3 regions of the Alkalibacillus flavidus genome follow, and region 1 is predicted to be linked to each of the others. Evidence: predicted binding sites of a transcription regulator. Region 1 holds the regulator's gene; each other region holds the start of a gene.
The links. The regulator Rex, encoded in region 1, represses fermentation and respiration genes when NADH is low (regulators of the CRP and FNR family bind a similar motif). The targets are predictions, from matches to a motif close to TTGTGAAATATTTCACAA.

Region 1 (11,214 bases):
ATGGAAATAACCGATTTAGACGATATTATGTCGGTTGAACATGCATCGTTCGCCGCACCTTGGAGGCGTGATGATTTTGAAGTCGATTTAGTCAAAAATCGTTTTTCCTACTATCTCGTTTTAGAAAAAGATGATCAGATTATTGGGTATTGCGGTGTTTGGATCGTATTAGAAACAGCGCAAATCACGAATGTCGCGATTTTGCCGAGCGAACGAGGGCATGGTTATGGTGAACAGTTATTTCGCCATGTATTAAAACTGGCGAGACAAACAGGTGCTGAGGAATTATCGTTAGAAGTTAGGCAATCGAATATTGTCGCGCAAAAAATGTACCAAAAATTCGGCTTAAAAATTGTCGCACGCCGGGAGAATTATTATCCCGATCATGAAGATGCGTATGTTATGTGGGTGAAATTACAATGACTGAAGCAAATGAAATGATATTAGCCATTGAAACGAGTTGTGATGAAACGGCAGCCGCTGTCGTCCAAGGGGGGACAACGCTGTTATCGAATGTTGTGGCAACCCAAATGGATATTCACGAAAAATTCGGTGGTGTCGTTCCTGAAGTGGCATCGCGTCATCATATTGAACAAATGACCGTGGTGATGGAACAAGCGATGACAGAAGCAGACGTGTCGTTTGACGATTTAGATGCGGTCGCGGTGACGCAAGGTCCTGGTTTAGTCGGTGCTCTGTTAGTAGGCGTGAACGCAGCTAGAGCCATTGCTTTTGCGCATGATTTGCCGCTCATTGGTGTGCACCATATTGCTGGACATATTTATGCGAATCGTCTTGAACAGCCGTTTGAGTTCCCGCTATTATCTCTAGTCGTTTCAGGCGGTCATACGGAATTGATTTATATGGATGGACACGGACAGTATGACGTGATTGGTGAGACGCGAGATGATGCAGCGGGTGAAGCTTATGATAAAGTGGCTAAAGCCCTTAACTTACCCTATCCAGGAGGGCCACAAATCGATCAGTTAGCCCAAACAGGTGAAGAGACGTATCAGTTTCCGCGTTCTTATTTAGAAGAAGGGTCTTACGATTTTAGTTTCAGTGGTTTAAAAACATCCGTTATTAACACATTACATCATAAACGACAAAAAGGTGAATCAATTGATAAGGCTAATATTGCGGCGTCATTTCAAGCAAGTGTGATCGATGTGTTAGTCGATAAAACATTTCAAGCCGCGCAAGATTATGGGGTGAAACAGTTAATTGTCGCAGGAGGCGTGTCAGCGAACCAAACATTACGAAAGCGTCTTCGTGATCGATTTGCAGATAGTGATATTGCTGTGCACATTCCGCCACTTTATTTGTGTACAGATAATGCCGCAATGATCGGGGCAGCGGCTTCGATTCAATATCATCAAGGTGATGTTGCGGATTTCGATTTAAATGCAAACCCTGGACTTATGATGCCGTAATGATTCCACAGCTTATCCACATAGCTGTGGAACTTTTTTATAGAATAGGGACAAATTCGGCTGTGAAAAAGTAGACGGAAATGGGGATAAACTACTCACAAGCTGTGGATATTGTGTATAATCATGTGTGAAACCCGTCTTATAGGGGATGTGAGCTGTTGATAAATAAAAAAACCGTTCAATATGTGGATAATGTGACCATCATCCTTATTGAACGGTTCCAGTTATACATTCGTTTCATACGAATCTAATTGTTCTTGTAGCGTTTCCCATTCTTCCATTAATGCATCAATTGCTTCCTGGTGATGCTGGATCGTGTCATTAATATCTTGTAGCGTACTATAATCGCCCGCTAGATCAGGATTATTCATTTTCGCCTGCTCAGCCTCGATCACTTCTTCATGCTCCTGAATCGACGTTTCAATCGTTTCAATTCGTCGTTCTAACTTACGAATATCCCGTTTAACTTGTTTGTCTTGTTCGAATTGTGATTTCGTCGTCTGTTCAGCTTGATTGTCCTCTTGTTTTTGTGCGTCTTCCATAGCTTTAATCTCAGCTTCTTCTTGTTTCTTCTCTAAATAATAATCGTAATCGCCGAGGTATGTCTTCACGCCGTGTTGATTCATTTCAAGTACTTGAGTAGCAATCCGGTTAATGAAATAACGGTCGTGCGATACGAAGATGATTGTGCCAGGGAAATCAGCCAGCGCCGCTTCTAAAACTTCTTTACTGTCTAAATCTAAATGGTTCGTCGGCTCGTCCATAATTAACACGTTCGCTTGTTGCAACATGAGTTTAGCGAGCAACACACGTGCTTTTTCGCCGCCACTTAGCATCCCGACCGTTTTAAGCACATCTTCACCCGTAAATAGGAAATTACCGAGCACGGTCCGAACGTCTTTCTCATTCATGAGGGGATAGTCATCCCACAGTTCGTCTAACGCGGTCTTTGATGGATTTAATGTCGACTGTTCCTGGTCGTAATAGCCAAAATCGACGTTCGTGCCCACTTGAACCTCACCGTCGACAAATTCCATTCGCTTTAAAATTGCTTGAATGAGGGTCGTTTTGCCAACACCATTCGGCCCGACGATCGCAATTCGATCGCCGCGATTGACGCTGAACGTGACGTTACGGAAAATTGGTTCGTCTAACGCGCCATAACGCGCTTCGAGTTGGTTAACTTTAAGGACGTCATTACCACTTTTTTGTTTAATATCGAAGCTGAATTTCGCCGATGCATCGTCTAAATCCGGCCGTTCGATGCGCTCCATTTTCTCAAGTTGTTTCCGTCTAGCTTGAGCGCGTTTACTCGTCGAATCGCGGGCAATATTACGTTGGACGAAATCTTCTAGTCGTTTGATTTCGCTTTGTTGTTTTTCGAAATGCTTCATTTGCAGTTCGTAATCTTCTTGTCGCTTTTGTAGAAAATAACTGTAGTTGCCGTTATAACGCTTCGATGATTGAAACGCGACTTCATAGACGACGTTGACAGTTTGGTCTAAGAAATAACGGTCGTGCGACACGATGACGACAGCACCATCATAACTGTTTAAGTAATTCTCGAGCCAATTGAGCGTGTCAATGTCGAGATGGTTCGTCGGCTCGTCTAATATAAGCACGTCGGGTTTTGCTAGTAATAATTTCCCGAGTGCCAGGCGTGTCTTTTGCCCACCACTTAAATCATTGATCGGCGTTTGATAATCGAATTCGCCGAAATTCAAGCCTTGTAAAACCGATTTAATGTCAGCTTCGTATTGAAAGCCACCCATTGCTTGGAATTCGTTTTGTTTTTGATCATAAGTCGTCAGTAATTGTTGATACGACTCATCATCAGCGAAAACATCTGGGTTCGCCATCTGGCCTTCTAATTCGCGTAATTCTTTTTCACGAGCAACGGTTTCTTTAAAAACCGACAACATTTCATTCCAGATCGTTTCGGATGAACTAAGGCCTGAATGTTGCGCGAGATAGCCAATCGAGACATCTTTCGGTTTGTATATTTCTCCTTCATCGTAGGACGCTTCGCCTGCCATAATTTGCAGGATCGTCGATTTCCCGGCTCCATTACGGCCGACAATCGCGATTCGGTCACGATGATGTACTTCTAATTTAATTTTCGATAGAATAGTATCAGCACCAAATGACTTGCCGATATTATTTAATTGCATCACTATCATGGTATTCACCTCAACGTGACCTAGTTTATCGTATAGTCTTACTATAAAGCAATGCATGACGTTTTTAAATCGTTTTCAAAAAAGGAGATTCTAAAACGATGGTAGACCAGAAGATACCGAAAGCAACAGCGAAACGGTTGCCGCTTTATTATCGCCATTTAAATTCAATGCAACAACAAGGGAAGCAACGTATCTCGTCAAAAGAATTAAGTGACGCCGTTAAAGTGGATTCAGCCACCATTCGCAAAGACTTTTCCTATTTTGGCGAGCTTGGCCGTAAAGGGTACGGCTATGATATCGAGCATTTAATTTATGTGTTTCGTAAAGTACTTGACCAAGATGAAATTGCCCATGTCGCACTCGTCGGAGTAGGGAATCTAGGCACAGCATTACTCAATTATAATTTTATCAAAAACAACAACACGAAGATTGAAATCGCATTTGATACAAATGATGATAAAGTAGGCACAACCATTGGCGGGGTGCCGATTTTTAGTGTGAATGATTTAGAGTCAGAACTGAAGCGGACGAATATTAATGTCGCGATCTTAACCGTACCGATGCATGCGGCTGATGAAGTAACCGAACGATTGGTAAATACAGGTATCGAAGGGATCTTAAACTTCACGCCTGCTCGCTTATCGGTACCTGACGATGTCCGGGTGAGGCATATCGATCTCTCAGTCGAACTGCAGTCGCTGATTTACTTTTTAAAAAATGAATGAGCGACCTTTCCAATCATCGTGTAAACAAGTACAATAGTTCGTGAGACGAAAAATTAAAGGGGCCAACAACGATGAGTAATGTGTCACATAAATGGTTAGTTGTGTTAGCCGTCTTGTTTGGAACATTTACGGTTATTTTAAATAATAGTATGTTAAATCCGGTGTTGCCGGAGTTTATGCGTATATTCGATTCCGATGCGGTCGGTGTGAGTTGGATATTGACCATTTTTATGATCGCGATGGGAATGACGATGCCACTGACTGGATTTCTAGGTGATCGGTTCGGGCGGAAGAAAGTCTATATTATTGGCGTCTGCTTGTTTATTACCGGATCGATTCTCGGCGCTTTATCGCAATCGCTAGAGATGGTCATTAGTTCTCGTGCGGTACAAGGGGTTGCGGGTGGTTTAATGTTGCCGAATGCGATGGCGCTTATATTCCATGCCTTTCCGAAAAATGAACGCGGGTTCGCGGTCGGGACGTACGGTATTTCAGTCATGATTGCCCCAGCGATCGGTCCGACAATTGGTGGCCTCATTGCTGAAAACTTGAATTGGATTTATTTATTCTTATTTAATATTCCGTTTGCGTTATTAAGTTTATTCTTTTCGACGAAGTATTTAAAAACGACCGAGTCCGATCCATCACTCAAGTTCGATGGCTTAGGATTCTTAATGGTCACACTTGGTGTTGGTCCGGTATTATACGTGCTTGGACAAGGGCGAGAAATTGATGGACTGGTAAATGTCACAAACGTCGCATTACTTGTAGTTGGTATTACGTTTATTGGCTTATTTATTCGCCACGAGTTGAGGCAACAGCAACCTTTATTAGAGTTGCGCGTGTTTAAAATTAAGACGTATCGTTATTCGATATTCGTAACATCTGCCGCGTCGATTGGGTTGTTTTCCACGCTATTTTTAGTCCCATATCTCATTCAAGAAGCGTTTATGCTCGGATTAGTGACGACAGGTTTGATTTTCCTTCCGAGTTCGTTATTAAGCGGCGTGTTTATGAATGTTGGCGGTAAAATTTTAGATAAAAAAGGCCCGAAACTCGTGATTCCGACTGGCTTGATTATTTTGTCGTTATCCAGTTTTGCGTACGGTTTCGTCGAATTGTCGACGGCGATTTGGGTGATTTTCGTCATTCAAGCGATTCACGGAGCAGGCCTTGGCTTTGGGAATATGCCAGCGACCACAGCTGGTATGAATAAGATTCCGGAAAACTTAGTCGCGCAAGGCTCAGCGATGAACAATTTAATCCGCCAATTCTCATCATCGCTCGGGATCGTCTTTTTCTCAGTTTATTACGAGTTAAGGCGCGGTCATATGATGTTACTCGATCATATGTCAACGCAAGAAGCGACCTTACAAGCATTAAATGAAGCCTTTATTGTTGCAGGTGTGATTATTGCGTTTGCGATACCTGCCGCGTATAAAATGAAAGGTGTCGACGAGGAGGAAGCGTAGTGTGTGGACGATTTACGTTAACGGTAGGACCCGATACGGTGAAAAAGTTGTATCAAGCGGACGGTCAGATTGCGTGGGAGCCGAGTTACAATGTTGCCCCGACACAAGATGTGATCGCTGTGGTGAGTGACGGTGAGCAAAATCGCATCGGCCCAATGAGTTGGGGGCTTATTCCGTCCTGGGCTAAGGATGAATCGATGCGACACAACATGATCAACGCCAGACTCGAAACCGCGGAGGAAAAACCTAGTTACAAAAAACTGTTGTCAAAGCGCCGTTGCTTAATCGTTGCGGATAGCTTTTACGAATGGATGACGATTGACGGTGCTAAACAGCCTGTGCGAATTTATTCACCTGATCAAGAGCTGTTTACGTTTGCAGGCCTTTGGGACCGCTGGCAGACTGAAGCGGGGGAAAAAGTGACGTGTACGATTTTAACGAAGGAAGCGAATCGTGACATGGCTGAGATCCATCACCGCATGCCTGTCATGCTTCCAGCTAATAGCGAGCAAGAGTGGATCGATTTCGAAGCGAAAAATCCGACTGATATGAAAGAATGGTTGTATGCGCAGCCAGATTTACCGTTAACGTATGACGTTGTCAGCACATATGTGAACAGTCCGAAGCATAATGATCCAGATTGCATCAAGCCGATTGATCTTTGAATCAAGCGTTTTGAAAAGTGAGTCAAGAGGTTACGAGTTTGATGCAAGCCCATCTCAATGTGATTCAAGCATTTCTATAGTTGAGTCAAGATAAGTGAAAAGTGGATCAAAATAAAAGGCACTGACCGCTGTCAGTGCCTTCTGCTTATTATTTAGGATTGTTCACTTGCTTCTGCTTATTATTTAGGATTGTTCACTTGCTTCTGCTTATTATTTAGGATTGTTCACTTGCTTCTTCTTGTTGTTTCACTTTGATAAACTTACGTGTCTCATTTACAACAACACCAGAGAGGAGGAGTAAGCCGATTAAGTTTGGTACAGCCATAAGCCCGTTCATCACGTCAGCGAATGCCCATACAACATCGAGCTTCACAACAGCTCCGACGAAAATGAGGGCGATAAAGAGAACACGGTAAATGTTCAAGCCTTTATGTTTCGTTAAGTAACCGAAGCATTTCTCACCGTAGTAAGACCAACCGAGAATCGTTGAGAAAGCAAAGAATACGAGACCGAGTGAAACAATCATCGAACCTGTTGGCCCTAAGAAAGCTTCAAAGGATTGTGATGTTAAGCTAGCGCCTTTTTCGCCGCCGATATACATATCAGCCATGACAATCGTAATACCTGTAATCGAACAAACGACAATCGTATCAATAAATACTTGCGTCATGGAAACTAACGCTTGACGGCCAGGGTAGTCAGTACGCGCAGCCGCCGCAGCAATCGGTGCAGAACCGAGACCAGCTTCGTTAGAGAATACCCCACGAGCAACACCCCAACGAATGACGGCACCGAGTGCACCACCAGCAACCGCTTGTCCAGTGAATGCATCTGTGAAAATAAGCGCAACAGCTTCGCCTGCCATACTTAAATTAGAGAATAAAATGATTAATCCACCAATGACATAAAACAAAGCCATAAACGGCACGATATAAGCGGTAACTCGTCCGATACTCTTAATACCACCTAAGATCACGAGACCAGCTAACACCGTTAATACAATACCCGTTACAATAAACGGAACATCAAATGTTGTATCAAGCGCATCTGACACAGAGTTCGACTGTACCATATTCCCGATACCAAAGGCAGCGACCGCACCGAAAAATGCAAACAACACGGCAAGCCATTTCATGTTCAGACCTTTTTCGATATAGTACATCGGACCGCCTGACATATTGCCATTTGGATCTTTCTCACGGTATTTAACAGCCAAAATCGCCTCAGCGTATTTCGTTGCCATACCGAATAGGGCGGAGATCCACATCCATAACACCGCACCAGGACCACCTGCGACAACGGCTGTTGCAACACCGGCGATATTACCGGTACCAATCGTCGCGGCGAGCGCCGTCGTTAACGATTGAAAGTGAGAGATGTCACCCTCTGATTTCTTGTCTTGCTTTTTAGGACTAAATGATAATTTCAATGCGTAAGGTAATGTTTTGAACTGTAAGAAGCCGAGTCGAAACGTGAGGAAAATCCCTGTCCCAACCAATAAGGTGAGCGTCCAAGGACCCCAGACGAAGTCACTAATCGCTTCTAAAAAGCTAATAATTCGCTCTTCCATCGTATTCCTCCCTTATTAATCTATTAACCTTCATAACAATATCATAAAGAAAATTCACAAATTCGACAATACTATTTTGAAAAATTTGATTTATTTCATGGTATAAAAGGTTACTTCAATGTATTCCAATGTGACAAGCATTATGCATCAATGCCATTAAAAAACCGCCATACAATCATGTATGACGGTAAAATTAGTTTATTGTTTTTTCATCGCTTGGTTGACGCCGAATAATCGAATCGCCACGCCGAAATCAATCGCTGCAATAAACGCGAATAAAAGTGTTCCGGCATTCCAAATCGTTTGATCCGCTGTTTCAATCGCTAAATAGACGAACAAGACGCCCATGAATATATAAACCCAAGCTAATATAATTGGTGAAATCTTCATGTCCTATCCTCCAAAGAAAATCATTAATGCATTTTGCATATCTTCTAGTTGTCGTTCTAAGTCGTCAATGTCCACACTTAATTGAATCATCACGACAAATGTATTCATCGCCATATGGGCAATGATCGGGACAATAATGCGCTCTGTTTTGACATAAAGGTACGCAAACGCAAAGCCCATCGCTGTGTACGTTAAGATAAATGTGAAGTCGAAGTGCATCGCGGCGAAAATAAAAGCTGATAGCAGACCAGCTATCACAAAGTTCGTCCGTTTATAAATTTCACCGAATAAAATTTTACGAAACACAATTTCCTCTAAAATCGGTGCGAACACAATCGGTAATAAAATAAACCATACGTTGCTTTCGATAATTTGTATAATATCTTGTGTGTTTTGTGACCCTTGTTCAATACCTAATACATAAATATTAATCACGTTAGCGACAATTTGAGTCCCATATGCCAACACGACACCGATAATGGACCATTTAACAATTTCTCCTGTTCCTAGTCCACTCCGATGATTTAACGACGCCATCTCATGCCGTAATAAACTAATAATCCAAATCGTCGCAATTGACATACTCACAATGGTTGATAAGATCAACACATTTTGTGGGGGAAGGTCCGGTTGATAGACAAACCCTAAAATAAGACTCGGTAATAATTGTGCAGCTAAATATATAATCAGTATTCCCCAATAACGTCTTGGCACGATAATCGATCCTTTCCCGTTTCTGATGTCATGATTTTTCTATCTAAACGTTATTCTATACTAATAAGTTAGAAGAAACAAAAATTTTAATGTTTTTACTTGCAAATTTTTTCGTGATTCATTATTATAATAAGTGGATTTAGCACTCGACTAATTCGAGTGCTAATAAACAGATTCCATCATTAATTTAGAGGAGGTCTTGATCATGTTAAAACCACTAGGAGATCGCGTTATTGTCGAATTAGTTGAGGAGGAGGCGACAACAGCAGGAGGCATTGTCCTACCAGATTCAGCTAAGGAAAAACCACAGGAAGGTAAAGTCGTTGCTGTCGGCACAGGCCGCGTGACAGATAACGGTGAGAAGATTGCGTTAGAAGTTAGCGAAGGCGATCGTATCATCTATTCGAAATTCGCTGGCACAGAAGTCGAGAAAGACGGCAAAGAATACTTAGTTTTACGCGAAAACGACATTTTAGCAGTCGTTCAATAAAGCAAACGATTCAATGTTTAATTATTCAAGGAGGTTATGATCATGGCTAAAGAAATTAAGTTTAGTGAAAACGCACGTAACTCAATGCTTAACGGTGTTGATACATTAGCAAACGCTGTGAAAGTGACATTAGGACCAAAAGGACGTAATGTTGTATTAGATAAACAATTCGGTTCACCACTTATTACAAACGACGGTGTAACAATTGCGAAAGAGATCGAATTAGAAGACCACTTTGAAAACATGGGTGCACAGCTCGTATCAGAGGTAGCATCGAAGACAAACGAAATCGCTGGTGACGGTACGACAACGGCAACGGTTCTTGCCCAAGCAATGATCCGTGAAGGTCTGAAAAACGTGACATCAGGTGCAAACCCAGTGGGCATTCGTCGCGGTATCGAAAAAGCGACTGAACTTGCGACAAATGAACTTGCGAAAATTTCAAACCCAATCGAAGGCCGCGAATCAATTTCACAAGTTGCATCCATTTCAGCAGCGGATGAAGAAGTGGGCTCACTTATTGCTGAAGCGATGGAGCGCGTAGGTAACGACGGTGTTATCACAATCGAAGAATCTAAAGGTTTCAACACAGAACTAGAAGTCGTTGAAGGTATGCAGTTTGACCGTGGTTATGCATCTCCTTACATGGTGACTGATCAAGATAAAATGGAAGCGGAATTAGAAGATCCGTATATCCTTATTACCGATAAGAAGATCCAAAACATTCAAGAAGTGCTACCAGTGCTAGAACAAGTCGTTCAACAAAGTAAGCCAGTACTTATCATTGCAGATGATGTTGAAGGTGAAGCACTTGCAACATTAGTCGTCAACAAACTACGCGGTACATTCAATGCCGTTGCAGTTAAAGCGCCAGGATTCGGTGATCGTCGTAAAGCGATGCTTGAAGACATCGCAACGTTAACAGGCGCTGAAGTCATCACAGAAGACTTAGGTCTAGATCTGAAGAGCGCAACAATCGATCAATTAGGTCGCGCATCTAAAGTTGTGGTGACGAAAGACAACACAACAATCGTCGAAGGCGCTGGTGACAACGACAAACTAGCGGCACGCGTTAACCAATTACGCGCACAATTAGAAGAAACAACATCTGATTTCGATAAAGAAAAACTACAAGAACGCCTAGCAAAACTAGCAGGCGGTGTTGCAGTGATCAAAGTCGGTGCGGCAACCGAAACTGAAATGAAAGAGAAGAAACTACGCATTGAAGACGCCCTTAACTCAACACGCGCAGCCGTTGAAGAAGGCATCGTCGCTGGTGGTGGAACAGCCTTTGTGAACATCTACAGTAAAGTCGCTGATCTTGACTTAGAAGGTGACGAAGCAACAGGCGCAAGCATCGTGCTACGCGCATTAGAAGAACCGGTTCGCCAAATTGCACACAACGCTGGACTTGAAGGCTCAATCGTTGTTGAACGTCTGAAAGGCCAAGACGTTGGCGTTGGATTCAATGCTGCATCAGGCGAATGGATGAACATGGTTGATAACGGCATCGTTGACCCAACGAAAGTAACCCGTTCAGCCCTCCAAAACGCATCATCCGTAGCCGCGATGTTC
Region 2 (12,389 bases), on a different contig from region 1:
CGCATCACCTTGAAGCAATGCTTTGTTCGGGCCGGCTTCGTTAATTTGATCCACGTAGTCGACGTTATATTGTTGTTTCATCCACTGAATGACTGGCTCTTGCGTACGCCCGTCCATGCAGTTAATCGCTGTTGCAAATGTGCCTTCAGCCATACAAATCCTCCTCATTTCAAATATCTATCTCTATTATATAGGGAAATGGTTGGGCTGTCACATCGATTGAACAAAATCAGCTTCAATAATCCAATTGATTGTGTTGTCATCTGTTGTACACGCTTGAAAGATCACGCGCTCACCACCTGACGTACCCGTGATCCGGTCCCAATAATCGGTGCCGTTTTCCATGCCGATAGCATGTTCATCTACTTGATAGACACGGTTCACGTCGTATTGATAAGCATGTCCGTTTTGATCGGTAATGATAAACGATGTCGCATGCCAAATACCGTTAAACACACCGGGGTTATGTCCGATAAAGTGCGTGTTTAAGCCATCTGTTCCGCTAAATGTTTCCGCACCACCCCATGTGGACGCAACTTGACGACTGTCAATGATCGCTTGACCGTTCGCTCGCCCGCCGTTTTCATAAGGAATTTGTTGGCCGTTTACATAAATGGTCATAGGATTGAATGTTGTTTCATTTGCTGTCCTGGATTGAGTTTTAGTTGATGGGGACTGTTGTGATTTTTGCTTTTGTAATGACGGCGTTGTTAAATAAGCAGCTGACGCCCAATAGTCGTTATCGTGATGTGTGATACGGTACCACGTCTTGTCATCGACTATGGCTTTCGCGTTTGCGGTGACGCTAACGTTTGGTGTTAACGTCGTTTTCGCTTCAAATGATGTAGCTGGACCTGTCCGTAAATTAAGCTCGGTTGTCGCGACGTATGTGCCTTCGTGGGCTTTAGTTTCAAAAGTAACGCGATTCTGTTTAGGTATAATCGTCATGTAGGATTTATGTTGTAAGTCATAGCTGGAGATTGTGTGGAGATCTCCCGATGCTTTTGTCGTTTCTGAGGAGTTGGTAGGGACTGTGAAGGCGCCGATTAAGAGCGCAGTCATTAAGGTTATGCTGAACCATATTCGAAACACAGCAATGCCTCCTCATTTGGCAAGAATTATGTGAATGGTGTATCGTTATTATAAGACAAAATAATCTATGATTCTATTAAAATAGCACGGATAATCAAAAAATAGTCAAAAGGTGTGGATTCCGATTGTCGAACGATATGTTATTTTGTCGAAACAATAGGTCAAAAGTCAAATGTGATGGATTTCACAAAATCATCACACGCTCGCCAAAAATTTATCACGAAATAATGGCTTTGATAGTCGCTGAATCGGGTACAATAAGATTATAAGTGATTTATAAATTAGGCCCCTTGTTAAGGAGGGAGAGTCATGCTTTTATTTGAAGATCCGGTGTTCGGAAGCCGGATGTTAACACTACTCACGTTAACATTCCACATTATATTTGCGACGTTGGGAGTGGGTGTCCCACTGATGATCATGATCGCGCAGTGGGTCGGCATTAAACGAAATGATTTGCATTATATTATGTTAGCGAGACGGTGGGCGCGCGGATTTGTCGTCTTAGTCGCTGTCGGTGTTGTGACAGGTACAGCGATTGGATTGCAACTGTCGCTTTTATGGCCTGAATTTATGCAACTGGCAGGTCACGTTATCGCGCTACCGCTCTTTATGGAAGTATTTGCGTTTTTCTTTGAAGCCATTTTCCTCGGGATTTATTTATACACATGGGACCGGTTTGAAAATCAAAAGAAACATTTACTGTTATTGGTTCCTGTTGCGATTGGTGCGGCCATGTCAGCGTTTTTCATCACAACGGTGAACGGTTTTATGAATTCGCCAGAAGGATTTAGTATTATAGATGGGCAAATGACAGGCGTGAACCCGATTGAGGCGATGTTTAACACTGCGACGCCGACGAAAGTAACACACGTCATTTCGACAGCCTTTATGACGTCAGCATTTGTGTTAGCTGCTGTCGCTGCGTATAAATTGTTGCGTAGCTCGAATCACGAGTACCATAAAAAAGCATTACATTTAACGATGAAAATTGGTCTCGTCTTTGCGGTTGCGACCGCGATTATCGGTGATTTTTCGGGTAAATATTTAGCCGAGCATCAGCCAGAGAAGTTAGCTGCCGCTGAATGGCATTTCGAAACAGAAGAAGGCGCGCCCCTTGTGTTATACGGGGTGCTGGGTGATGACCAAGAGCCGAAGTATGCGATTGAGGTACCGTATGCACTCAGTGTTTTAGCCCATAATGATCCGTTTTCAGAAGTAGAAGGATTAAATGAAACGCCTGAAGATGAACGACCGCCGTTATTCGTCCATTACTTCTTTGACACGATGATTACGATAGGCATGTTTATGATCGGCTTGTCGCTCATCTATTGGTTTGCCTCGTGGCGTGGTTGGTCGGTTGCGTCATCGAAGCTGATGCGTTGGCTGATCTTAGCAGGCGGCCCACTGTCGATTTTAGCGATTGAAGCGGGTTGGTGGATGGCTGAGTTGGGCCGTCAGCCGTGGATTTTACGCGGTGTGATGACAGTCGATGAAGCCGCGACGCAAAGTGCTTATGTTGGGCATATGTTTGTCGCATTTGCCGCGCTTTATTTGATTTTAGGTATCGGGGTTGCGGTTGTATTGAATAAGATTTTCAAAGATAATCCTGTTGAATCAGAGCTTGGCGAGCAAGGAGGTGGCCGTTCATGAGTTATGAAATAATCGGAATGGCTGTGTTATGGACATTCTTGTTTGGTTACGTGATCGTTGCCTCTGTCGATTTTGGCGCTGGGTTCTTCAACGCTTATAGTATTATTACGGGGAAAGATCGGATTTTAACGAAAGTTATTCAACGGTATTTGTCACCCGTTTGGGAAGTGACGAACGTCTTTTTAGTCTTTTTCTTCGTCGGAATTGTCGGGTTTTTCCCGTCATCGGCGTATTATTATGGCAGTATTTTATTAGTGCCGGTCAGTATTTCGATTATATTGCTCGCAATCCGTGGGTCGTATTATGCATTTGAAACGTATGGAACGAAAGGCCATCGCGGTTATGCGTTTATGTACGGTGCAACAGGGCTCGTCATACCGGCATCATTTTCCGTCGTGCTTACGGTGTCGGAAGGCGGATTTGTTGATATGATCAACGGCCGACCTGAACTTGATTATTGGGCGCTTTTTTCGAGTCCGCTCACGTGGAGTATCGTTGTCCTTAGTGTGATCGCCGTGTTGTATATTTCCGCTGTGTTTCTGACGTGGTATGCGAACCGGGCTGGTGATGTGGAAGCGACGCAATTACTGAGAAAATATGCGCTTATTTGGGCGCTTCCGACGATTGTGACAGCGAGTGGCATTATTTATGAATTGCGCTCGCACAACCCGGAGCATTTTGACTCGCTCATGAATTTATGGTGGATGTTCGCTATTTCGTTTATCTTTTTTGCGATTAGTGTCTGGTTAATTTGGCAAAAACGTCGTTATGGTACGGCATTTCTGTTATTGATCGGTCAATTTGCCTTTGCGTTTTTCGCTTATGGTATTTCCAAGTATCCGTACTTGTTATACCCACATCTGACGGTGTCTGATAGTGTGACGAACGATTCGATGGCGATCGCGTTAATTATTGCCTTTGTCGCAGGTTTGTTGTTACTCGTGCCGTCGCTCTATTTATTGATGCGTCTATTCTTGTTTGATGATAAGTATGTTTCAGGTGAAAAATAAGGAGCGTGAGTTGTATGACAGACTTTTTAATTACGTACGCGCCGTTTTTAGTGTTAATCGGAGCAACTGGCATGGCGTTTTGGATTGCTTTGCCTGGCGGGAAAAATTAATAGATTAAATAGAGAAAACTTGGCCGCAGCCAAGTTTTTTCTATTGGGTCATTAGGTTTTGAAATAAGTCGCTTGATTTATGAGATAAATCAGGTGACTTATTTGATAAATAGGTGGAGTTTTGAAATAACTAGTATGAGTTATTTCAAAAGTGATAAGTAAAGCCAAAAAAAGCGGCGACGCGTTAGAGCGTGGCCGCTTCGATTTGTTTTAATTGATAAAGGTAACCTTGCTTGTCCATTAAACTATCGTAGTCGCCGGTTTCGACGACTTCGCCATGGTCCATGACAATGATCTGATCGAATTGGTCTAAGCCAGTTAAATCATGACTGACCAATATAAGCGTGTCGTTTTGCGCTCGATCATAAACGTGATGTAAGACGCGTTCAGCGGTCACGCGGTCGAGCGATGATGTCGGCTCATCGAGTAACCACAATGAAGCGTCACGGAGAAAGACGCGTGCGAGGGCGAGCCGTTGTTTTTCGCCACCTGATAAATTGTCGCCTTTTTCATAAACTGGATCGTCTAATGTAAACGAATCGAGTGCAGCTAAACGTAGCGCCTCATTTAGCGATTCGTCACTCGCATCAGACAATAGATTATCACGGATCGTCCCTTGGAAAAACGCGTCTTCTTGCATCACGACGTTCGAAACGTCCCAAATAGAATCAGCTTGAATAGTGTGAATCGACTCACCGTTTAGTTGAATCGATCCGGACTCGACGTGTTCGAGTTTCAACAATAATTGTAGCACTGTCGTTTTCCCGGATCCGCTTGCTCCAATAATCGCCGTTTTTGATCCAGGTTCAACCGACAAAGACACGTTATGAAGCGTGGCGCGCTCTTCGCCGGGATACGTAAATGTGACGTGATCAAAATCAATATGAGTGATAGGTGTTTGAAGCGTGTTGCCACCTGCTTCGTCTGGCTGATCTAACGTATACAAACGATCGGCTGCTTGTTTGTTGTCGCGAAAATATTGCGGGAAGGCAGCCATCGGTGATGTGTTTTCAAACACAGTGAGTGTGAGCAACATAAACATCGCAAGCAACACCGCATCAAACTGACCCGCTGCACTTAAATAACTGCCGATTGCCAGCACACCCCACGCCATCGCAAACCCGACCCAACCATCAAGCACCTGATGGACGAGTTCACGCACGCGACTGCGAGCGATCGCGTTTTCGTAATCATCGTTTAAATCGGCGAAAGCGTCTTGACGAGCTTGCATGTTTTGATGAATCGTTAAATCTTGATAACCGTATAACATGTCAGTCGCCTCAGCTGTCAGAGCGCTCGCTTGCTCGGCGGTTGATTCATCTGTTGCACTTTGTAGCCAAGCAAATAACGCCGGGAGAATAACGAGCGATAAGCTTAAACCGATGATGAGCCATATCGCCATCCATACGGAAAAATAGGCCGTAAACAAAATCGTCGCGAAAAAGATCAAGACGAGCACAATCGGCGGATAGATGACGCGTAAAAAGACATTCTGCAGCGATTCAACGTCATTAACCGCTCGCGACAGCAAGTCACCCGATTTCAGACGTTGTAATCTCGCAGGTGATAATTGCTGTAACCGGTCAAAAAAGTGGACGCGAATATGCTTTAACATCGAAAACGTCGCGCGGTGTGAGATGAGTCGCTCAACATAACGTGACCCTGCTCTCGTAAACCCTAATAATTTAACCGTTGCGATGACGATCGTTAACGCATAAATCGGGACTCCTAAAGCGGCTTGTGAGATCAAATAGCCGCTTGCTGAAAATAAGCCGACTGCGGCAATGCCTGCGATAAAGCCAAACAGAATCGAGATGAGGACGTCGCGCTTTTCTTTCATTAATTGCGTTATGACTGCTTGTAACCCATTCATGCGTTAACACCTCCATCAATCCCGAGTAACGCGCGGTATGCGCTGCTCGAATGTTTTAACGACGCATCAGTGCCGGATGCGATCAACTCGCCGTCATTTAAGACGATGATTTGATCGGCCGCTTGTATCGTATGAATGCGGTGCGCGACAGTTATGACGGTGGCATTCGTACTTAAGTCATGGATGGCTTGTGATAACAGTTGCTCAGTTTTTAAGTCTAGTCCTGTCGTAGGTTCATCGAATAAAATAAGCGATGGTTGTTTCAAAAAGGCGCGCGCTAAAGCAAGGCGTTGTTTTTCGCCACCTGATAACCCGCGGCCCCCGTCGCCAACAACGGTTTCAATCCCTGAGTCGAGTGAATCAATTAACGACTGTAATCCAGCGCGTTTAGCGGCATCATAAACGTCATCGACTGGTGCATCAGGTTGACTAATCGCAATATTGTCGTAAATCGATCCTGAAAAAATATACGGTGACTGTGTAATATAGCTTAATTGGCGAAACCAGACGTCTTCGCGTAATTCGTGTTGTTTGAGTGAATTGACGTTAATTCGGCCATGTTGTATGGGCAGTAGTCCTGCGATGACGTTTAACAATGTTGTTTTGCCGGCTCCACTCGGTCCAACTACTGCGATGTTTTGGCCGGCTTCGATCGTCGCAGATATATTTTTCAGTATGTCAACGTCATCATAAGCGAATGATACGTGATCCAGTGTCATTCGCGGTGGAACCGACACAATCGTTTGCTGGCCCCATGCGACAGGGTGTTTCGATTCGTCTAATACAGCCTCAATGGATTTGCCTGCTGTTATGCTTTCTCGTCCTGCGTGAAAGGCGCTGCTTAAGTCTTTTAACGCGATATAAAATTCAGGAGCTAATAACAAGATGAAAAATGCGGTTGTAAACGCAATCGAATCAAAAATGATGAGGCCGACCGCAAGTTCTAACGCGATCAAGCCAATACTTAACATCGAAATGAGCTCCATCATAAAAGCTGACGTAAATGCGACTTTTAAAACACCTAACGTTGCATCACGAAATTGATTACTTCGTTTTTCAATTAACGTTTGTTCTTGTTGGGCTCGCCCGAATAGAGATAATGTTGTTAAACCTTGCAATGAGTCGAGAAATTGACCTGAAAAATTTGATAACGCGTTCAATTGTTCTTCAGATTTGTCGCGTGTTTTAAGCCCGATGATCGCCATGAAAATCGGAATGAACGGCGCAGTAATGAGCACAATTAACGCTGATGGCCAGTTGTAGATCGCCATCATGATCAAAATCGCAAGTGGGACAACCGAAGCACGGACCATCTGCGGTATATACTCACGGTAATAGGCGTCTGTTTGATCGACCGTATTCAATAACGTGGCGATTTTTTCACCTGATCGGCCTTGTGCCGCCAGTTCGATCGGTTGATTCGTATAATGTTGTAATAAGTGCGAGCGCATACTTGTTTTAGCTTTTTTCGCTAACGTTATGCCGATTCGACCTGAGGTGAAGGTCAAAACAGCGCGTGCCGATATAATCGCAAGCAAACCGATTAAACTGACGAGGACGTCTAGAAAACCAGCATCCTGCAAAAATACCGAATCAATAATCGAGACGATGACGTAAGCTTGTAATAGGATCATCGTCGCTAATAATAGATGGACGCCGGCTAACTGGATGATATAGTGCCGGGATAAGTAAGATTTTAATAATGACATCGACATACGTCCTTTCACCATGCTGCTTCTATTGTACGCTTTTTGATCAATATTTTTAATTAAAATGGTTACTATTCGGGTGAAAATTTCGTGACGGATATGGTTTTTGCATGAATTGATATATAATAGAAAAAGATGCCAAAGGAGGTACGAACGTGACACGTATAGGAATAACGATTTTTTTGATGATATTACTTGCAGCGTGCCAAAATGGTGATGCGACTGAGGCTAATGAGTCCGATCAAATGGCCGAAGCGTTGAAACCGTTCGAGACGAGTAAACCATCTGACGTTTCGGCGTATTTAGGCACGTGGTCGACGTATAAAGGAGAAGGCAGTGGTTATGAACAGCTGCGTTTACAAGAAAGTGAAGACGGTTATGAAATTCAATATGATTTAATGGATTATGACGGGCGCGTCTTGAAATCGATGCTCGGACCACTCGACGGATTACGTGATGGTCAAGGTGTGTTTGATTATAACGCTGACCGCTATGGCAATAACGGCCAGCTCGAAGTCCATTTACAAGCAGATGGTGTGCAATTTTATAACAAAGTCGATGGGGAAACGGTGAAGGAAATCTTTTTTAACCAAAAAATAAGCCGTTAACCATCACGCTTGTTTCGTTTAACCCCTGCTGTCACGACAATCGTTAACGTGATTAAAATTGCGATGAGTGATACCCAATAAAGCCACGGTGAGTCATATAATCTGTTTAGGCCAGCTAATACGGCCGTCACGAAAATTAACGCAATCATTAAGAGTCGTTTCATGGCGTCACACCTCACTTTTCTTAGTAGGGATAGTATAACGCGTTTAACGGACGAGTTGCCAACGTAACCTTTTGGAAAACTTTTTTATTTTTACAAATAAATACTGATAAAATAGAGATGATCTGTAGTCGGGTATATGTAGGTGAGGGCATTTAAAGTCTCAACAGGCGGGAGGGCTTCGATGCATATTTTAATCAATTTGCTGCTGTATATTTCGGCATTCATGACGGTTGTTGTTATGGTAGCGTGTATTGTCATGTTAATCGTCGGGCACGAACCAGTGAAAAAATGGGTCGTTCTATTTGTCATGCTCGTGTTTGCAACAGGGTCGATATTCATCAGTCAGCAGTATTTATTTACGTTTGATTATATCGAACGGACAAGGTTAGAAGACGTCATGTTGCCAGTGACCTCCCCGAATAATGATTATGTCGCATATGCTTATTATAATTCTTATGGCGGGGCAGCCGAAGAAAAAGATGTCTTTATCGAAGTGCAAAGTTTAGAGACATTCGAACGTCGCGTCGTCTATTATAGTAATGCCCAAGCAGTCTTTGACATGAATTGGGTCGATGGTGATGAGTTATTCGTGTTAAATGAACAACCAGGCTATGTTGAATCAAGACGGTCAACGGTGCTTGATGTTGACGATGAGTTGTACTATGATTTAAATTACGCCTGCCAAAGTTTGATCCTGCAAGAAGAGTATGAGTCGTGTTATGAAGCGGGTGAAGAGCAGCTGTAAGTTAAAAGAATATCGCCGAATGTTTGCGGAGAATCGCCGTATAATAGAAAAATATCGCTGTATCAGAAGGGAAATTCGCCGTATTCAAGTTAGGAAGAGATAAAAATGTTAATCATATTAGGAATCATTGTTGCATTTGCGATTGCTGTTCTTTTGCTCATACTAAGTGTGATGACTGTCTTTGCGTTAGTAAAACAGAGGCCGTTGCCAAAGAAATTGTTGATCGCAACTCTCTCTGGAATGGTCGTTTTAGCATCGATTTTTGTATATGAGCATTATTTGTTTACATTTGAAGAGATTAATACAACGAATATGCAGGAAGGTCCGGGTCCGCTTGAATCACCTGATGAAACATTTGAGGTAAGTGCTTATTATGAACCGTATGGTGGTGCAGCAGGTGGTGTGAATGTTTGGGTAGAAGTGGTGAGTGACACGTCAGATCATGAGCCCCGAATTATTTATTACAGCGATGCTAAGAGTCATTTTCAGATGGAATGGATAGATGATAAAACGTTACGAATCGAAAACGATGACCTGAGCTATCCAGGGCAAGATAGAAGTGTCACGCTAGATGTGACAAAAGAGATCTACCACGACCGAGGTGCCGCGTGCCGAAGTTGGGTGTTAGATCAAACGTACGAAACGTGTTATGAAGCAGATACATAAAATAAATCTTAAAGGAGAGAAATAACATGTCGAAGCAAGGATGGGCGAACGTCATATTAGTCATCACATTAGTAATTGTGACGACAATGTACATAATGGAAACGGCTGAGACGACTACGACACACGAATGGCTTGAAGATTTAACCGTCGAAGATGCGAAGTTTGAATCGAGCGTTGACCGGGATGCGAAAACCATGTTGAGAGAATACGTCAGAACGAATGAATTTCGTTTTGATAATACGATCACCATTTACGACCAAACCGGTGAAGAAGTGGCCTATGAGATTCAATTTCGTTATAATGACGATGATGAGCTGATTGTGACAAGTGTTGACAGGTTCCTAGATGAATAAGATAGTAGCAACGAAAATTCAAAAAATTTAGAATTAATGTGCAAATCTTGTATTAGATGAATGTTATCTATGCTATAATAATGGGTAGAATAACAAGTATAAGGGGGCTTGCTTCGTGTCCGTTACAGTACGTGAATTAGACCAAAATGATTTTCAGGCCGTGCGTGAGGTAGCACAAGCGAGTTGGCATGATACATACGATGATTTGTTGCCACGTCACGTGCAAGACGCGTTTTTAACCGAAGCATACAGCGATTACAATATGCAGCAACGGTTAATGCGCGGCGGTTTTTGGGTAGCTGAAGATGATAATGGGATTATTGGTTTCGCGAATTTCACGCCCGTTGACGAACAAGGGGATGCAGATCTGGTCGCGATTTATATGCATCCAGATCATATCGGACAAGGTGTCGGGAGCATGTTGTTGCAAACAGGGATTCAGCAGCTAACGACACTTCGCTATTTGTATGTCGATGTGGAAAAAGAAAATGATGTCGGCATGCGTTTCTATGAAGCAAAAGGGTTTAAAGTCGTGAAGGAATTCGATGAAGTGTTTGCGGGTCATACATTGTCGACTGTGCGCATGGTGCTTGAATTGGAGGTCGATGAAGCATGACGATTACGCAAGTGCCGGGCGTCCGGGTCGGTCATGCAGATGATCAATTGGCGAAAACGGGCTGTACTGTGATTATGACAGAAGGTGGTGCGACGTGCGGTGTTGATGTTCGTGGGTCTGCACCAGGAACGCGTGAGACGGATTTACTCGATCCAGTGAATTTAGTCGATCAAGTCCATGCGATTAGTCTAGCTGGCGGTAGCGCTTATGGTTTAGATGCGGCAAGCGGTGTCATGCAATACCTAGAAGAGCAAGGTGTTGGCATGGACGTCGGTGTTGCGAAAGTCCCGATCGTGCCGAGTGCGATCTTGTTTGATTTAGCAGTCGGTGATGCGTCAGTGCGACCGGATGCGGCGATGGGCTATGAAGCGGCTGAACGTGCGACGGAATTTCCTGTCATTCAAGGGTCTGTCGGTGCTGGTACAGGTGCCACTGTTGGGAAAATTGCTGGGTTTGACGCTGTTAGTCCAAGCGGTATTGGCAGTGCGTCGATTACGCTCGATAATGGCTTAGTCGTTGGCGCGATTGTCGCGGTGAACGCATTTGGCGATGTCGTTAACCCGTCGACGGATACGATTTTAGCAGGTGCGCGCAATCTAGAGACGGGTGAATTTGTGAACAGCCGGCAAACGTTGCGTGAACAGGCTGTAGCGGACGGTTTTCCAGGATCTAATACGACGCTTGCGGTAGTCGCGGCGAATGCAGCATTAACGAAGACGGAAGCGACAAAAGTAGCTCAAGTTGCGCAAAACGCAATCTCGCGCACGATGTCACCTGCGCATACGATGTTAGATGGGGACACCGTTTATGCGCTTGGGACAGGTGATGCGCACTATGATATTAACGTTGTATCCGATTTAGCGTGCGATACATTGGAGCAAGCGATTTTAAATGCGGTTCGTGCTAGTGAAGCATAATTGTCATCGATCTGTTTAAGACTAAGGGTACTTAAACGGAGGTGACACGATGGCACGCATTGCAGTGGAAAATAGTATGGCCGATTTGCAACAAGCATTAGCTGAACAAGGGTATGAGGTGATTAAGCTCGAAGGTGAGCAAGTACCCGATTGTGATTGCTGTTGCGTTTCAGGCCAAGATAACAATATGATGGGCATGAGCGATAAAGCAACGAACGCCCCCGTTGTGAACTGCCACGGTATGTCGACCGATGAAGCTGTCGACGCTGTGAATGCTCGCGTGTAAAGAGGTGCTAACTTAGCGCCTCTTTTTTGTGGTTGAGGGGGGTGATTTGAATCAACAATGTCGCGAAATGAGTCAAGCGTTTGTGATTTTGATTCAAGAGTATTAGAGTTTGGCGCAAGCCGTTTTGAAAATGGCGCAAGATTTACGGAAAATGAATCAAGAGCGAACTACAGATTCGATTAAAAGAGCCGTATTACAAGGCGACGCGATTAAGTTTTTAAATAAGTTATCGGGTTTATCTCAAAACTAGAGGTAGTTATGAAATAATTGAGGCGACTTATTTAAAAACTAAAGAGCACTGCAACATGAAAAAGAACTTGGCGGGGGCCAAGTTCTTTTGATTAAATCGTCCATTGATCATTGACGATGGCGACGAGTTTCCATTCACCGTTATTATTTTGTTCGAATACGAGGTTAATCGCATACCAGTCCATGCCTTCGTATTCATCGCTTCCCTCAACATAGTACTCAACGACGTAAGCATCTGGGAATTCGTCTTCGATGTTGTTAATCGTGTTTCCGCGTTCTTTAAATTCATTAACGTGACGTTCATCGTAAGACGTGTAATCTTTTTGGAACAGGTATTCGTT
Region 3 (9,719 bases), on a different contig from region 1:
TACTTCTTCTCCATATGCTAAATACAACGGTATCAAGACGGTTTCTTCATCGACGAAATGTTGTTCACCGTCTGTTTCCCAAAAGTGAATCAACTGTCTGAGCATATCACGGTACCCGTACTTTTGTTGATCTGTGCCTACTTTCGTCATATCGACTGCCATCACTAGAGCATGATGATGATGGTGTGATAACGGATATAATGATTCATGTCGTTTCATCAATCAACGCCTCCTTTGACGTTACCAGAATTTATAACCTGGTGAACCTGGTGCTGGATCTTGAATGATATCCATCACCGGAATCGTATAGGCGACTAAAATGAGCACGAAAGCAATACCGACCCATACTTTCCAATTCTCAAGAATCTTAGGTAATTTCTCCTCTTCGTCAAGCGCTGTACCAATTGGGAATTCTTCTTTGCCAATTGGTTCTGTTTTCGCCAAACGAATAATGAGAACAAGGAACATAAAGATCGAGAATAATAGTAATGTACCACCGACTGCCATCGCGGTTTCGTAACTGCCCCATTGACTAGCGACCTCATGACCATTATAGTCTGTATTTTGCGTACGGCGCGGGTTTCCTAATAAACCTGAAAAGTGCATCGCTGCTGACATAATGAACATACCGATCGTCCATAAAATAATTTGGAAATTAGCTAAAGCGTTCATGCGTTTCGTCAACACACGTCCTTTGAGATGCGGAATTAACCAATACGCAATACCGAAAAACGTTAAAATAACGGTTGCCCCAATGGTAATATGGAAATGGCCTGTTACCCAAATCGTATTATGCACGACTTGGTTCATCTGGTGACTTGCATTAATAATACCACCTGCACCAGCAGGAATGAAGTACGCCATACCGATAAACGCTGATAAAAAGCGAACATCGCTCCATGGTAATCCTTTAAACCAACCAAAAATACCTTTATATCCTTTTTCACGTCCAGCAATTTCAAAACTAGCAAACATTGAAAAAGCGGTCATAAGCGATGGTAGAATTACTGCAAACGTTAAAATAACCTGTAAAAACTTCCAACTCTCACTAATACCCGGCTCTGTTAACTGGTGGTGAAAGCCGACCGGAATCGAGAACAAAATAAATAGCAAAAACGATAAACGCGCTAATGAGTCACTAAAGATCTTGCCACCAATCACTTTTGGCACAACAATGTACCATGCCATATAAGCTGGTAATAACCAGAAATAAACGAGCGGGTGGCCGAAATACCAGAACAATGTACGACTTAACGTCACATTAATTTCTTCTTGGAAGCCGAGTGACCACGGAATAAATTGAAATAAGACGGTCGCAACGACACCTAACGTCGCAATAATCCATAACACGAGTGTGGCAACAGCCATAAAAGCAAATAACGGACTCTTCTGACCTGGATTTGCTTTTCGCCAACCATTGTATTGCGAAATAATCGCGTAACTAGCAAAATACGTCCCGACAATTAATAGGGCTAATGCAATATAAAATAAAGGTGAAGCTTGTAGCGGTGCATAAAATGTATACAACACAGTCGCTTTATTCATGAGGATCATCACAACACCAAGAACTGTTCCAACTGTCATTAGAATAAAGCCGATCCACGCTGACTTACGACGATGTGACGACAACTCACCTGTCGTTCTTGAAACACCTGCATACATAAAACCGAAAATAAATAATGTCGTAAAGACTAATGCTAATAACACACCATGAGCCGTGAGTATTTGATAGTAATTTAACTTAAACGGTAATGTAATCGATTCACTTCTTACCAATGTCTGCAGTAAACCGAGCAAACCACCAATTAAAAGCGCCGTAAACGCGGCATAAAAATGATATAAACTAAGACGTGCATCTAATCGATTCACCATTTACTCCACCTCCAATTCGGCACTCATTAAGTGGTGTCCTGTACCACAATACTCATTACATAAAATCAAAAATGAACCTGCTTCATCGAATGTATACGTCGTTTCATTCACATGACCAGGTGTGGCCATCATGTTAACGGTCGTACCCGCAATTTCAAATCCATGTACGACGTCTTTCGATGTTATCTTAAAGTGAACGGTCGCCCCTTCAGGAATCGTCACTTCATTCGGTGTAAAGCCGTAAGACTGCAAAATCATAACAAGCTCATACTCATTCTCCCCGATTTGATGCAAGCCAGGATCATCAAACGGTGGGGTTTCTTCTACATTTTCAGGATCAACTTTCGTCAAACCACTAGGCGCCCCTTGGCCTGATGCGAAAGCTTGAATGCCTACTGTCGTTAAAAATGCTACTAATGTAATAAATCCAATTGCCAACCACACTTTTTCTAACTTGTGCACGTGCATAAGCTCACTCTCCCTTTAAAAGATAACTTACATAAATCCGACAAAAATCCCTACCCACATCAATGTTATTAATAATCCGACGATTAACACCGAAATAAACGTGCCATAAAGTTTCGGTTCATCATGATTCGACTGCTTTTTTCGACTCATTTCAACGCCTCCTTTTTCATTCCTACTCTTATCATACACATGCCATAATCAGAAAAATGTGATATATATCACATTTTGAGCATAAAAAAATGACAACATTGTGATAGTTATCACAACATTGCCATCGCTTTTATATCAATTTTTCATTAGCTATCATAAACGAACACTAATCTATGTCGCAAGTTTCATGCTCATATTCGATCGATTAACGCTTCATAGTCATGTACGACCACCTGTTGGCGAGTGTATGTAATAATGTTCGATTTTTTCAGTTGATTAAACGTTCGATTGACCGACTCGCGTGTTACCCCGATCATATTCGCCAGGTCCGCATTCGTAATCGGCAAACTAACCAGAATCTCACCATTGTCGTCCGTCTCACCTAATTCGTCGGTTAATTGAAGTAACATCGACACCGTTCGTTCAAACACTGTTTGAGTGCTCATTTGTTGCACCCGTGATTGCAAGTCTAAAATTTTCTTCCCCATAACCCGCATCACTTTGATCGAAATTTGTGGTTTTTGAATTAAAAGGTTTTCAAACGCTTCAATTGGAATGGCTATTAATTCAGTATCAGAAATGGTAACGGCTGTCGCAGGATATGGTGTGTCGTCGAAAAAGCCGACATGCGGAAACATATCATTCGAATGAATGAAATTAATGACTTGTTCCTGGCCGCCTTCACTCACTTTATAAATTTTAACTAAGCCCGAGACGACAAAATAAACCGCATCACGCTTATCACCCTCACGAAACACGACGTCATTCTTTTTCATCTGCTTAGGGCGCGAAATGTCGTTCACTTCGATTAATTCTTCATCTGCTAAATCGCTAAATATCGGAAACTGGCGAAAGAACGTCTTCGAACAAGCCATTGAACCTCTCCTTTAACCCTTGTACCTTATCCTATTATAACGTTGAAACGCCTTCAGTGATAACACGAAACTAAGAATTCTTTATCTGTCTCAGAAAGTTCAACCAATCACTTCGACTCGGGAGATGCCAATCATAAATCACGGACAGCATTCTTAATGCGATAATCAAAGTTAACAAGATCATGTATTCAACCATCTCATCAGCTAAGCCAACTCCGATAACTAAAGCACCTAACACCGCCCACATCGCATAAATTTCTTTATGTAAGACAAGAGGTTTGCGTCCAGCAAGCACATCACGAACCATGCCTCCGCCTGTCCCCGTTAAGACACTTCCAACTATGACAGCTGGCAATGGATAACCTGCAGCCACAGCAAAAAGCGCCCCTTGTACCGCAAACGACGACAAACCGATCGAATCAAAAAATGCGCCCCATTTAGCCCATCCGGTTAAAAACCAATGAAACGGGATAAAAAACAATAACGTGAGTGTAATAAATGCGATCAGAAATAACATACTTTGGTTCCACACTTCTGAAACGGGTAAACCTAGAACAACGTGGCGAATCAAACCTCCGCCAAACGCCGTCGTAAAGCCTAGCAAATACACACCGAACAAATCATAGCGTTCCTCTAAGGCCACGATCGCTCCACTGATAGCAAAAGCCATCGTTCCAATCACATTTAAAATATCCCACGTCATCGTTTCACCTCCCATAAACATGTTTAAGACTTATATTATTTTAACAAATATTGTCGGGTTGTGACGCGTTTACAGGGAATATTTTTGAAAAAAGAAAGAGACCGGCGATTGCCAGTCCCTGTTATCATGATTGGATTTGGTTTTGTGTTTTAGCAATACCGGAGTGCAATGTTTCATGTGACGTCGAAAATTTCACTACGTCCTCCACCGTTTTCAGGTGAAACATCTCAAACGGGATAGATTGGTCTAATTTTCCTTGAATCAACTGCTGAAGCGATTGATGATTTGCTTTCAACTGTTCTAACAGTTCGTCTTTCGTTGGCACAGTCTTACCTTCCCAATCTTGAGGGCTTGTGCCACGTGCGAATAAGTGTGGATAATGTGCTGGTAATTGGCTCGATTCACCGACAGCATTCGTCACTAAGTAATCCGTTGTCACCAACGCATGACCAATGTTCCAGCGTGGGTTGTTATTAAATCCTTGAGGAATACGGTCTAGCTCTTCTTCTGACATCGTTTCTGTTAATTGAATTAAACCGTTGCGAAAAAAATCCATATCTACAAAAATCGTTTGTTCGTTCATTCTCCATCCCCTCCTATAGATGATGTTACCAAAACGAACCCCAAACTTAAAAGCATCCCGCTCGCTATTGAGCGGAATGCTTTAGCTTTAATCCAAGATACGATTGTTCTCGTCAACATCACTTAAGGCACGGTTTTCTGGTTGATCGTAAAACGAGACATAACCATCACCACCACAAACGGTGCATGTATAGCGCCATTCTTCATCGTCCATTAATAAACCTGCGCCATCACACGCTTTACAACGTGACTGTTGTGAACCCATTTAGACACCACTTTCTTGTTTGTTTTTAACCCAGTTAATAATGCCTCCTGCTAGTATTATGTCCAAATGGCGATCAGTTAAACTGTGTTTCACGCGAACTTTTTTGTCTTTTCCTTTAATTCCGACTTCGAATTCATATGACTCTTGAATCTTCTGACGGACATCGCTGAATTCTAATACGTCATCTTGTTCGATCTTGTCGTATTCACTTTCATCCGCAAATGTTAACGGTAAGATACCGAAGTTAATGAGGTTCTGTAAGTGAATACGTGCGAAATCTTTCGTGATCACCGCTTTCATACCTAAATAACGTGGCGCTAAGGCTGCGTGCTCACGACTGGAACCTTGCCCGTAGTTATAACCACCGACAACCGCATGGCCCCCATCATTTCGAAGATTCATCGCACGCTCATAATATTCATCATCGACAATTTCAAACGTGAACGCACTAATCTTCGGTAAATTACTGCGGTATGGTAGAACGCGTGAACCACCCGCTAAAATTTCATCCGTCGAAATATTGTCACCCATTTTCAGTAATACAGGTACTTCAAAATTATCCTGTAACGGCTCCATACTCGGAATCGAACTAATATTAGGGCCTTTATCAAGTTCAACCGTTAAACCTTCAGCTGGAGCTGACGGCTCTTCTAGCATATGCTTTTCTTTTTGGAAATCGACTTTAGTCGGTTCCTTAATTTTTGGATAACTCATATCTAATGTGCGCGGGTCCGTGATTTTACCTGTTAGTGCGGATGCTGCCGCTGTTTCCGGACTACACAAGAACACACTGTCTTCCTTCGTACCAGAACGACCCGGGAAGTTACGCGGCGTTGTTCTTAAACTGTTACGACCGGATGCAGGGGCTTGCCCCATACCGATACAACCGTTACAACCCGCTTGGTGCAGTCGTCCTCCTGCTTGTAGCAAGCTTGCGATATGACCATCTTCGACCAGTTGCGTCAGAATTTGGCGCGATGACGGGTTAATATCTAACGATAAGCCTTGAGCTATATGTTTATTTTTCACAATTTCTGCTACAATCGCAAAGTCGCGATAACCTGGGTTAGCGGATGAGCCAATATATGATTGATAAATCGGTTCACCTGCTACTTCGCTAACTGGTACAACTTTACCTGGACTGGATGGCTTCGCAATAAGCGGTTCCAGTGCAGATAAATCGATTTCTTCATCAATATCGTATTTAGCACCTCGATCAGCCGTTAACTCTTCAAATTCATCCTCACGACCTTGCACTTTCATGAAATGCTTCACTTCTTTATCAGCTGGGAACACTGTACCTGTTGCACCAAGTTCAGCCCCCATATTCGCAATGACGTGACGGTCCATCGCTGATAATTCTTTAACACCTGGACCATAATATTCGATAACTTTGCCAACGCCACCTTTAACATCGTGACGGCGCAATAGTTCTAAAATAACATCCTTTGCACTGACCCAGTCAGGCAACTTACCAGTCAATTTAATGCCCCAAACCTCAGGCATTTTGATGTAATATGGTTCTCCAGCGATTGCTAAAGCAACATCAATACCACCTGCTCCCATCGCAAGCATACCCATACTACCATTAGCACACGTATGACTGTCTGAACCGAGCAGTGTCTTACCTGGTTTAGCTAGCTTTTGCATATGAACAGGGTGACTTACCCCATTACCTGGTCGACTATAGTAAATACCAAAACGATTGGCTGCACTACGTAAAAACATATGGTCGTCCGGGTTACGGTAGTCGTCTTGAATTAAGTTATGGTCCACATACTGAGCAGACACTTCTGTTTTAGCTTGATCAATCCCCATCGCTTCCAGTTCCAACATAACCATCGTACCTGTTGCGTCTTGTGTTAATGTTTGATCAATCTTTAACCCAATCTCTTCACCAGGTGTCATTTCACCCGAGACTAAGTGTTCTGAAATCAATTTCTGTGTTACATTCATTTTCATTCCAACATAACTCCCTTCTTATTATATCCGGACTTCCTATACTTATTGTTCAATGTACCCGACTTCACTATTTCTTAAACCTGTCACAACCGATTAAACGAACACTATTAGAGTGCTCACAACTTAAAAAATCATAATTTTTTTACGAAAAATAATTGCATCCGAATTATAACCATGATATATTTTTCATAATTTACTTAATACTTTAATAATAAAAAGCGTTTAAGTAGACAAGCTAAAAAGCGCTAAAAGGAGAGATTTGATGCAAACCGTTAAACCGAAAACTGTCCCAAAACATTTACGACAATATACTGTTAATCAAAACTATGAAAACTATACACCGATTAATCATGCCGTTTGGCGTTATATTATGCGACAAAATCACAATTTATTGAAAGACCGAGCACACGAGGCTTATACTGATGGACTTAAAGCATCGGCTATTTCGATTGATCATATCCCGAATGTCGATGAAATGAACGAAAGCCTTGCCCCATTTGGTTGGGGCGCTGCCACGATTGACGGCTTCATTCCTGGAGTGGCGTTCTTTGAATTTCAAGCGCAGGGAATTTTACCCGTCGTGGATGAAATTCGCCAGTTAGACAATATTTTATATACACCAGCACCTGACATTGTGCATGAAGCTGCTGGGCACGCGCCGATCTTAGCCGACCCTGAGTATTCAGCATTCGTCAAACGATTTGGCGAAATTGGCATGAAAGCATTAGCAACCAAGGAAGAGCACGACCATTTTGAAGCGGTTCGTCACTACTCGAATTTGCTCGAAAAAGGAAATGCGACAGAAGAAGAAATTGCAGCAGCTAAACAACAAGTCGACGAATGTGAGGCGAAAATCACGGAATTATCAGAAGCACAAATTGTCGGACGATTCTTTTGGTGGACCGTAGAATTCGGATTAATCGGTTCACTCGACGACCCGAAAATTTATGGCGCTGGCCTACTATCCTCAGTCGGTGAAGGAGCTAATGCGTTAAGCGACGACGTTGAGAAGATTCCATTTGATAAAGACAAAGTGATCGAAACGGATTTCGACATTACGAAACCACAACCACATCTATTTGTTTGTAAAAGTTTCCAACAATTATTAGATGCAGCCGAAGAACTCGCCGAGTCGATGGCATTCATGCAAGGTGGTACGGAAAGCTTAGATAAAGCCGTCAAATCTGGCCATACTGCCACTGCCGTCTTATCATCTGGCTTACAGATTACCGGCACGATATCTGAGTTACTAAAAGACGACAACGAAGAAGCAATATTAATCAAAACGGATGGCGAAACAGCTTTAGCGTTTGAGGGTGAGCAATTACAAGGACACGGAACAGAGCGACATCAACACGGATTTCAAGCTCCAATCGGTCACGTCACCAATATCGACAAACCGATTGAGGACATGACAGACAATGAGTTATCAAACCATCAACTAGAAATCGGTGAATGCTTGTCTCTCACATACGACAACGGGTTACAGGTTAACGGAGAGATTACAGCCATTGAAAAACGAAACGAAAAAGTTATTTTAATCACATTAACGAATGGAAGCGTCAGTCGCGGGCAGGATCCACTGATTACCTTTAAGGAAGAGCCGTTTGATTTAGCTATCGGAACTTCTGTCAGTTCTGTTTTTGCCGGCGCAGCTGACGGCGAAAACTTCCATACCGTTATCGAACAGGATGATGAACGAGAATTAGAGTCAGCTGACGACCCTTTAAATGACGTTTATGCCCGTATTCGTAACATCCGCGAGCATGGACCGTCAGTTGAAGCGATTGCTGATAGTCATTCTGAGCTAAATGAGAATCATACGAATGATTGGTTATCTCGTCTCGAATTATTTGAAATGCTTCATGAGATCGCGCCAGATGCACCACTTACTGCTACGATTTTAGAGGAATTACGCCAATTACAAACCCTTAGCGACGATTATCATACGTTAATCGAACGCGGCTTATCAATTTTAGATTAAAAATAAAGCGCGATCACCTAGTTTTTAGGTACTCGCGCTTCTTTTTATGAATACGATAACGCCTCAGCTACAGCACGTTCGACATGGATAAGTGACGTATCAAATACTGGGACAGACACATCCTTCGCTTGTATCAACAACCCGATTTCCGTACAACCAAAAATGACTCCTTCTGCACCACTATTTAGAAGCCGATCTACGACATCCAGGTAGTACTGCTTTGACTCTTGACGAAACTCACCTAATACTAACTCATTAAAAATAATGTGATTAATCTGTTCTTGTTCATTCGGATCAGGCACCATCACATCCACACCGTGTTCCTGCACACGACCTTTATAAAAATCTTGCTCCATTGTATACTTCGTTCCTAATAACGCAACCCGATTTAACCCCTGTTGTCTAATCGCTTCAGCCGTCGCATCCGCAATACGAATCACAGGAAGCTTTGTTGCCTCTTCAATCGGGCTGATGACTTTATGCATCGTGTTCGTTGCGAGGACGATCATGTCAGCACCTGCAAGTTCTAATTTTTTAGCAACGTCGGCTAATTCGGCACCTGCTTTGTCCCACTCACCTTTAGACTGATATGCTTCAATCTCTGCAAAGTCAACACTAAATACAATACATTTGGCCGAGTGAAGTCCACCTAATCTTTCTTTCACAAGACGATTAATCTGTTGGTAATACGTGACTGTCGACTCCCAACTCATACCACCAATAATCCCAATCGTTTTCATATATTCCCCGCCTTTCAACACCATTCGGCAATTATTTCCCCGGAAATAATTGCGAGTTTTACAAATGATGACTAAGATCAATAACCGTTAGAATTATCTTAATTATTCATGAATTCAA

Region 2: ABID56_RS07015 (cytochrome ubiquinol oxidase subunit I) is a predicted target of Rex. The motif match lies at 1,265-1,282, and genes of this name have one in related genera.
Region 3: ABID56_RS12270 (cytochrome c oxidase subunit 2A) is a predicted target of Rex. The motif match lies at 2,547-2,564, and genes of this name have one in related genera.

Annotation. Positions count from the first base shown of each region.
Region 1 covers NZ_JBEPMX010000005.1:154,191-165,404, reverse strand. The annotation lists gene rimI (ribosomal protein S18-alanine N-acetyltransferase) at 1-423, shown strand, start outside; gene tsaD (tRNA (adenosine(37)-N6)-threonylcarbamoyltransferase complex transferase subunit TsaD) at 420-1,433, shown strand; gene ABID56_RS06655 (ABC transporter ATP-binding protein) at 1,658-3,613, opposite strand; gene ABID56_RS06650 (redox-sensing transcriptional repressor Rex) at 3,712-4,338, shown strand; gene ABID56_RS06645 (MDR family MFS transporter) at 4,410-5,810, shown strand; gene ABID56_RS06640 (SOS response-associated peptidase) at 5,810-6,475, shown strand; gene ABID56_RS06635 (alanine/glycine:cation symporter family protein) at 6,690-8,045, opposite strand; gene ABID56_RS06630 (YdiK family protein) at 8,244-8,435, opposite strand; gene ABID56_RS06625 (CPBP family intramembrane glutamic endopeptidase) at 8,439-9,149, opposite strand; gene groES (co-chaperone GroES) at 9,355-9,639, shown strand; gene groL (chaperonin GroEL) at 9,682-11,214, shown strand, end outside.
Region 2 covers NZ_JBEPMX010000006.1:47,436-59,824, reverse strand. The annotation lists gene ABID56_RS07025 (carbonic anhydrase) at 1-153, opposite strand, end outside; gene ABID56_RS07020 (SH3 domain-containing protein) at 211-1,092, opposite strand; gene ABID56_RS07015 (cytochrome ubiquinol oxidase subunit I) at 1,402-2,742, shown strand; gene ABID56_RS07010 (cytochrome d ubiquinol oxidase subunit II) at 2,739-3,752, shown strand; gene cydS (cytochrome bd oxidase small subunit CydS family protein) at 3,767-3,862, shown strand; gene cydC (thiol reductant ABC exporter subunit CydC) at 4,047-5,735, opposite strand; gene cydD (thiol reductant ABC exporter subunit CydD) at 5,732-7,444, opposite strand; gene ABID56_RS06995 (hypothetical protein) at 7,600-8,052, shown strand; gene ABID56_RS06990 (hypothetical protein) at 8,049-8,216, opposite strand; gene ABID56_RS06985 (DUF5412 family protein) at 8,398-8,961, shown strand; gene ABID56_RS06980 (DUF5412 family protein) at 9,067-9,627, shown strand; gene ABID56_RS06975 (hypothetical protein) at 9,654-9,980, shown strand; gene ABID56_RS06970 (GNAT family N-acetyltransferase) at 10,096-10,596, shown strand; gene ABID56_RS06965 (P1 family peptidase) at 10,593-11,513, shown strand; gene ABID56_RS06960 (YkuS family protein) at 11,563-11,799, shown strand; gene ABID56_RS06955 (hypothetical protein) at 11,909-12,049, shown strand; gene ABID56_RS06950 (hypothetical protein) at 12,141-12,389, opposite strand, start outside.
Region 3 covers NZ_JBEPMX010000016.1:31,984-41,702, reverse strand. The annotation lists gene ABID56_RS12285 (hemerythrin domain-containing protein) at 1-219, opposite strand, end outside; gene ABID56_RS12280 (b(o/a)3-type cytochrome-c oxidase subunit 1) at 241-1,872, opposite strand; gene ABID56_RS12275 (cytochrome c oxidase subunit II) at 1,873-2,340, opposite strand; gene ABID56_RS12270 (cytochrome c oxidase subunit 2A) at 2,368-2,490, opposite strand; gene ABID56_RS12265 (Crp/Fnr family transcriptional regulator) at 2,682-3,365, opposite strand; gene ABID56_RS12260 (trimeric intracellular cation channel family protein) at 3,436-4,068, opposite strand; gene ABID56_RS12255 (DinB family protein) at 4,193-4,651, opposite strand; gene ABID56_RS12250 (hypothetical protein) at 4,739-4,915, opposite strand; gene ABID56_RS12245 (aconitate hydratase) at 4,916-6,877, opposite strand; gene ABID56_RS12240 (aromatic amino acid hydroxylase) at 7,140-8,861, shown strand; gene ABID56_RS12235 (aspartate/glutamate racemase family protein) at 8,906-9,601, opposite strand.